DNA from 3 places in the Vibrio chagasii genome. Region 2 is predicted to be linked to each of the others. Evidence: predicted binding sites of a transcription regulator. Region 2 holds the regulator's gene; each other region holds the start of a gene.
The links. The regulator CRP, encoded in region 2, controls carbon source genes, mostly activating them, when cyclic AMP is high. The targets are predictions, from matches to a motif close to TGTGANNNNNNTCACA.
Positions count from the first base shown of each region.

Region 1: mlc (sugar metabolism global transcriptional regulator Mlc) is a predicted target of CRP. The motif match lies at 1,019-1,034, and genes of this name have one in related genera.
Region 3: rppH (RNA pyrophosphohydrolase) is a predicted target of CRP. The motif match lies at 1,143-1,158, and genes of this name have one in related genera.

Region 1 is NZ_AP025465.1:2,285,941-2,288,219, reverse strand. Features, by position in the region: gene pyk (pyruvate kinase) at 1-790, opposite strand, end outside; gene mlc (sugar metabolism global transcriptional regulator Mlc) at 1,110-2,279, shown strand, end outside.
Region 2 is NZ_AP025465.1:3,090,616-3,092,894, reverse strand. Features, by position in the region: gene OCV52_RS14335 (DUF1338 domain-containing protein) at 1-373, shown strand, start outside; gene crp (cAMP-activated global transcriptional regulator CRP) at 563-1,195, opposite strand; gene OCV52_RS14325 (phosphoribulokinase) at 1,436-2,279, opposite strand, start outside.
Region 3 is NZ_AP025465.1:559,177-561,455, reverse strand. Features, by position in the region: gene ptsP (phosphoenolpyruvate--protein phosphotransferase) at 1-470, opposite strand, end outside; gene rppH (RNA pyrophosphohydrolase) at 473-991, opposite strand; gene mutH (DNA mismatch repair endonuclease MutH) at 1,608-2,273, shown strand.

The DNA.
Region 1 (2,279 bases), 800 kb from region 2:
CGACCAACTCTGGGTCTCCAATTTCTACTCCGAGGTCACCACGAGCCACCATGACCACATCTGAAGCCATTATGATGTCATCCATGTTCTCAACGGTCGATACTGTCTCTGCTCGCTCTACTTTGGCGACCAGGTGAGCTTCTAAACCTGCTTCACGCGCAAGTTGGCGAGCGTAGTGCATGTCTTCGCCGTTACGAGGGAAAGAGACAGCGAGATAATCGACTTGGATTTGGGCGGCGGTGACGATGTCTCGTTTGTCTTTGTCGGTTAGCGCTTCTGCAGAAAGCCCACCGCCTTTTTTGTTGATGCCCTTGTTGTTGGATAGCGGACCGCCAATGATGACTTCGGTATGAACGCGGCAACCTTCGACCTTGGTGACTTTGAGTTGCACACGTCCATCATCAAGTAACAGAATGTCGCCGGCTGAGACATCATTCGGCAGCTCTTTGTAGTCGAGGCCAACGGCTTCTTGATTGCCTTCGCCTAAACCTAGGCTGCTGTCGAGGGTGAATTCATCACCAACAGCCAGTTGAATTTTTCCATCTCTGAATGTCGACACACGAATCTTGGGACCTTGAAGGTCGCCGAGGATAGCGATTTGTGTCCCCAGTTTTTTTGCGATTGCTCTGACTTTTTCTGCACGTTGTATATGGTCGTCGCTGCTGCCGTGGGAGAAGTTCATACGAACAATATTGGCACCTGCTTTGATGATCTCTTCAAGCACGTTACCTTTATCGGTAGAAGGGCCTAGCGTTGTGACGATTTTCGTTTTTCTTAATTCAGCTGTCATGAATACTCCTAGAGTGAGGCCAGTAATCTTTTTAAAAGACTGAATTAAGTATATGCATTAATTGATAATTTATTGGGAGCTAGGAGGATATTTCTTGATTTGCTTTTAATTATTGAATTCAGGGCTCAAACGCGATGTTTTATTCTGAAAATTAAGTCGTAAATTATCGATTTGGGTGTTAATTTTCCTCGAACTATTTGACTCGATACACAAAGATTCATGTATATACGTGATACTGGTCACGGCGATATACCAAGTGACTTCACAATTACTTCGCAAAGTAAAAAAATTATCTCGTTGATGATTTCTGGAGCGTAAAATGTACATGGCTCAACCGGGCCATATTGATCATATCAAACAGGTCAATGCTGGTCGTGTATATAAACTAATTGACCTTAAAGGTCCTATTTCTCGTATCGATCTGTCCAAACAAAGTGAGTTGGCTCCGGCGAGTATTACCAAAATAACCCGTGAACTCATGGAAGCTCACCTTATCCACGAGACGACGGTTCAAGAAGCCACGACTCGCGGACGTCCTGCTGTTGGCTTGCAAACCAACAATGAAGGTTGGCAATTCTTGTCGATGCGTCTTGGACGCGGGTATCTTACTATCGCGCTTCATGAACTGGGCGGCGATGTGCTTATCGATACGAAGATCGACATTCACGAACGCGACCAAGATGATGTACTTGCGCGTCTTCTTCATGAAATCGACGAATTCTTCCAAACTTATGCTGAGCAGCTCGACAGGGTAACCAGTATCGCGGTCACGCTTCCAGGCCTTGTGAATTCAGAGCAGGGTATTGTGTTGCAAATGCCGCATTACAATGTCGAAAACTTAGCTTTGGGTCCTGAGATCTACAAAGAAACGGGCTTGCCGGTTTTTATTGCCAATGATACTCGCGCGTGGGCGCTGGCTGAGAAGTTGTTTGGTAATTCTCAAGATAATGACAACTCTGTCTTAATCTCTATTCACCACGGTTTAGGTGCCGGGATTATTCTTGATGGCCGCGTTTTACAAGGTCGTCATGGCAACATCGGTGAGTTGGGGCATATCCAGATCGATAAGGAAGGCAAGCTGTGTCATTGTGGTAACCGAGGCTGCTTAGAGACGGTTGCGAGTTCACAAGCGATTCGTGAGCAAGTGAAAGAGCGTCTAGCCAATGGTGAGGAATCCACGCTGACTGCTTTTGAAGATGTCACGATTGAACAAATCTGTGCTGCTGCGGCTGATGGTGATCCGCTGGCGGTCGAAGTGATTGAGCAGTTAGGCCGTTATCTAGGTTCTGCGATTGCCATTGTGATTAACTTGTTCAACCCAGAGAAAATCTTAGTCGGTGGTGTCATCAACCAAGCTAAGAGCGTTCTGTACCCTGCGATTCAAAAATGTATCGAAGAGCAGAGCTTATCGGTTTACCACCAAGATTTAGAGCTGGTGGAATCTCGATTCTACAAACAAGCAACGATGCCTGGTGCTGCGCTTATCAAG
Region 2 (2,279 bases):
TTTCCAACTGTTAGCGAAGGAGAGCGAATACGCCTCTTGGTTAGCCGCTCACGGTTACGGTGCTAACCACTTCACGGTTAGTGTCAATCAACTGAACAAGTTCGATGAAGTACAAGCAGTGAATGACTACCTGAGTGATGCTAGCTTTACGATTAACGCATCTGGTGGTGAGGTAAAAGGCTCTCCAGAGGTGTTATTAGAGCAATCATCAACAATGGCAGACAAAGTGCCAGTGGCATTTGTTGAAGGCAATGAGATGATTCCTGGTGGCTTCTATGAGTTCGCTAAGCGCTATCCAATGGCCAATGGTGAGCTTTATACCGGTTTTGTTGCTGCATCGGCGGACAAGATCTTCGAAAGCACCAACGGTTAAAGAAAGATACGATTACGGTTTTTGCCCTAGAAACTCGGGTACGCTTCGCTTCGAGAATGTTTACAAGGCGAGAGCCTCATGTGTTCCATTCGTATCTCGTATCTCGTATCTCGTATCTTCTCTCAATAAAGAAAAAGCCACCAAATTCGCATTTGGTGGCTTTCATATTTTTGACTCAGTTAATCGAAATTAACGAGTGCCGTATACCACGATAGTCTTACCGTGTGCAGAAATTAGGTTCTGCTCTTCTAGCATCTTCAAGATACGACCTACTGTCTCACGAGAACAACCAACGATTTGGCCAATCTCTTGACGAGTGATCTTGATTTGCATGCCGTCAGGGTGAGTCATTGCATCTGGCTGTTTCGCTAGGTTTAGTAGCGTTTGAGCGATACGACCTGTTACGTCAAGGAACGCTAAGTCACCAACCTTTTGGCTAGTTACTTGTAGGCGGCTTGCCATTTGCGCTGAAAGACGCATTAGGATGTCTGGGTTCACTTGGATAAGTTGACGGAACTTCTTGAAAGAAATTTCAGCTACTTCACAAGGAGATTTAGCACGAACCCAAGCTGTACGCTCTTGGTCTTCTTCGAACAAGCCTAGCTCACCGATGAAGTCGCCTTGGTTTAGGTAAGAAAGAATCATTTCCTTACCTTCTTCGTCTTTAATAAGAACTGCCACAGAACCTTTAACGATGTAGTACAAGGTCTCTGCCTTTTCACCAGCATGGATCAAAGTACTTTTTGAAGGGTACTTATGAATATGACAGTGTGAAAGGAACCACTCTAATGTTGGATCGGTTTGAGGTTTACCTAGAACCATAATATCTCACTTCCTCTGCAGGGTATGCTTGCCGCTTTCCGTATTTTAGCTAAGCCTGAATTGACTTCTTAGGATAAGAGCACTCGATGAGCGCTGCAAGCTATCTTGTGTTTCGTTTAAGAATAGTATCCTTTTTCAGGTACTATTTCTTGATTTTAATCGTGACCAAGCTACGATTTTTTACGCAAAATTGTGCACATGATCACGGTATGAAAAGTAATCAGCCAGAATGTCGTTTTGTTAACCTATTTTCCCAGTTTCGATGAGTTGTTGTAGGATTGGCCTCACAATGAGCTCCATAGCAAAGCTCATCTTACCACCTGGCACCACTAGTGTGTTATGACGAGACATGAATGAGCCATCAATCATGGCCAAAAGATACGGGAAATCGACGTTTTTGATGCCGCGCAAACGTATAACAACGAAGCTTTCATCTAAACTTGGAATCCCTTTGGCGTTAAGTGGGTTTGATGTATCTACGGTTGGGACACGCTGAAAGTTGATATGAGTACGCGAAAATTGCGGGGTAATATAGTTAAGGTAATCATCCATTGAACGAACAATGGAGTCCATTACTGCTTCGCGTGAGTGGCCACGATCGCGTGTGTCACGAACGAACTTTTGAATCCACTCTAGGTTTACGATAGGAACCATGCCAATCAGCAGGTCGACGTGTTGAGAGACATTAATGTCGCCATCAACCACACCGCCGTGTAGACCTTCGTAAAACATCACGTCTGAATTTTCAGGGATATCTTGCCATGGCGTGAAGGTGCCAGGCATTTGATTATAAGGCACAGCTTCATCGAACGTATGTAGGTAACTACGTACTTTACCAGTACCTTCATTACCGTACTTACGGAAAAACTCTTCTAATGCTGCGAAGTCGTTGGCTTGTGGGCCGAAGTAGCTGATGTGCTTACCTTGCTCACGTGCCTTGCGGATCTCGACGTCCATTTCTGGTCGAGTGAAGCGGTGAAAACTATCCCCTTCAACCCAAGCAGCCTTCACGTCCATCATATTGAACATTTTTCGGAAGGCTTCTGAGGTAGTGGTGGTGCCGGCTCCTGAAGAACCCGTCACC
Region 3 (2,279 bases), 880 kb from region 2:
TGAGCGTGCGCCACAATAACTGCAAGTTGAGCTGAGAGCGTAACGAGGAATGACTCTTCCATCTCACTGAATAAACGAGGTGTTTTTTGTTGAATAACCAATACGCCAAGCACTTGCTTGCGATGGATAATCGGAGTACCAAGAAAAGAGTGGTAAATGTTTTCTCCAAGTTCTGGAAAAAACTTATAAGCAGGGTGAGCAGACGCTTGTGCAAGGTTAATAGGTTCAGCACTTCGTTTCACGAGGCCAACTAAGCCTTCGTCGAAACCAATGTGAATACTATTACCTTCAAAGATCAGGCCTTGAGTTGCCATCAACTCAAGGCGCTGCATATCATTATTGGCTAAATACACGGTGCAACATTCCGTCTGCATCGCACTGCATGTCTCTTTAACTAGAATATCAAGTGCCGTCGATACATCTTCAACTCTTGATACGTGTTCAACTATTTCCCTTAGTTGACTGAGCATGCTTAACCTCTACGCAATTTGCGTTTTCCTTTTGTTTTTCGCTCTTTAAACGGCATTGCTAAAGATGCGAACTCTTTCATCGCTCGACGGTAAACATCTCGCTTAAAAGAAACTACTTGTCGAACTGGGTACCAGTAACTCACCCAACGCCAACCATCAAACTCAGGTGTACTCCCACGCTGCATATTGATACGCGATTCATCGCAATCTAAGCGTAAAAGGAACCACTTCTGTTTTTGTCCAATACAGACAGGTTTAGAATCCCACCGAACCAGTCGTTTGGGTAGCTTGTAGCGTAACCAATGACGACTTGTCGCGACGATCTTTACATCCTTTTTAGTAAGGCCAACCTCTTCATACAACTCACGGTACATTGCCTGTTCCGGAGTTTCACCTTCATCTATTCCCCCTTGAGGGAATTGCCATGAATGTTGCCCGTATCGTTTAGCCCAGAAGACCTGACCATGGTTGTTACAGATTACAATACCAACATTTAATCGGTAACCATCGCCATCTATCACTGGCCAACCTCTATCTAAATTTTTAATTACACTGATTTTTCCACATATCCCCAATTGGAGCAAACTTAGTGACGTGATAAGCGCTATATTTATGAATATTATCTGCAAATATGGATAAGTTTTGCTCAAATCCGAGTTACCCACACAATAGTGAGACCTAGACCACATTTATTCACCTTTTCTGTGAATAACTATGTGAAGAATTAGCCGCAATCGTTTTTTTTAATCCATAGATTCATCAACACTAAAACCAGCCCACTAGAAAAACAAAAACTTAAACATTAAAAATCAACACCTTAAAATAAAAATAAAAAATCAAAGCACAGTCAAAACTCAAAAGATCTTTTAAAAACACAAGCTGTTCAAAGATCAACCACCCCGGTGTTTATCCACACTACCAAGTGAAAGATTCATTTTACACCCCATTTGGCAAGCATTTTATCCACCAAAAACCCCTGTTTATTTATCCACTAAATTAATATTTCAATTAATTACCTTTATGTCCTGTGGATAACCCTAAGTTTGATCCCTTCTTCGACTAGGAGATCATTTCTTAACCAGTCGTCATTTGGTGATAACTTCTGATAAAATCATTTTTTTGATCATGCCTTTTATTATGAAACCAGAACCACAAACACAACAAGAGTTGTTAGACAGAGCTTACGCGATTGCCGGGATGACCTTCAAAGAGCTCGCTGATGAAGCAGAGATGGACATGCCAAACGATCTTAAGCGAGACAAAGGCTGGGTTGGGCAACTGTTAGAATGGCACTTAGGCGCACCTGCCGGCAGTAAACCAGAACAGGATTTCGCGAAGCTAGGCATCGAGCTAAAGAGTATTCCGATTGGCTATTCTGGTAAGCCACTTGAAACCACCTTTGTTTGTGTGGCGCCATTAATGGGAGTGCAAGGACTGACATGGGAAACCAGCCATGTTCGCAATAAACTGTCTAAAGTGTTGTGGATCCCTGTAGAAGGGGAAAGAGAAATCCCGCTGGCAGAACGTCACGTTGGATCACCACTACTATGGACACCAAGTGAAGCTGAGAACGAACTCCTAAAGAGAGACTGGGAAGAGTTGATGGAGTTGATCGTTTTAGGGAACGTTGAACAGATCACGGCAAGGCATGGAGAAGCCCTACACTTACGTCCAAAGGCCGCAAACAGTCGCGTGTTAACCGAAGCTTATGGAGCCAGTGGAAAGCCCATCAAGACCAAGCCTCGTGGGTTTTATTTGCGAACTCAATTTACTCACAACTTGCTGACGACGCATTACGCATAGCCCAAT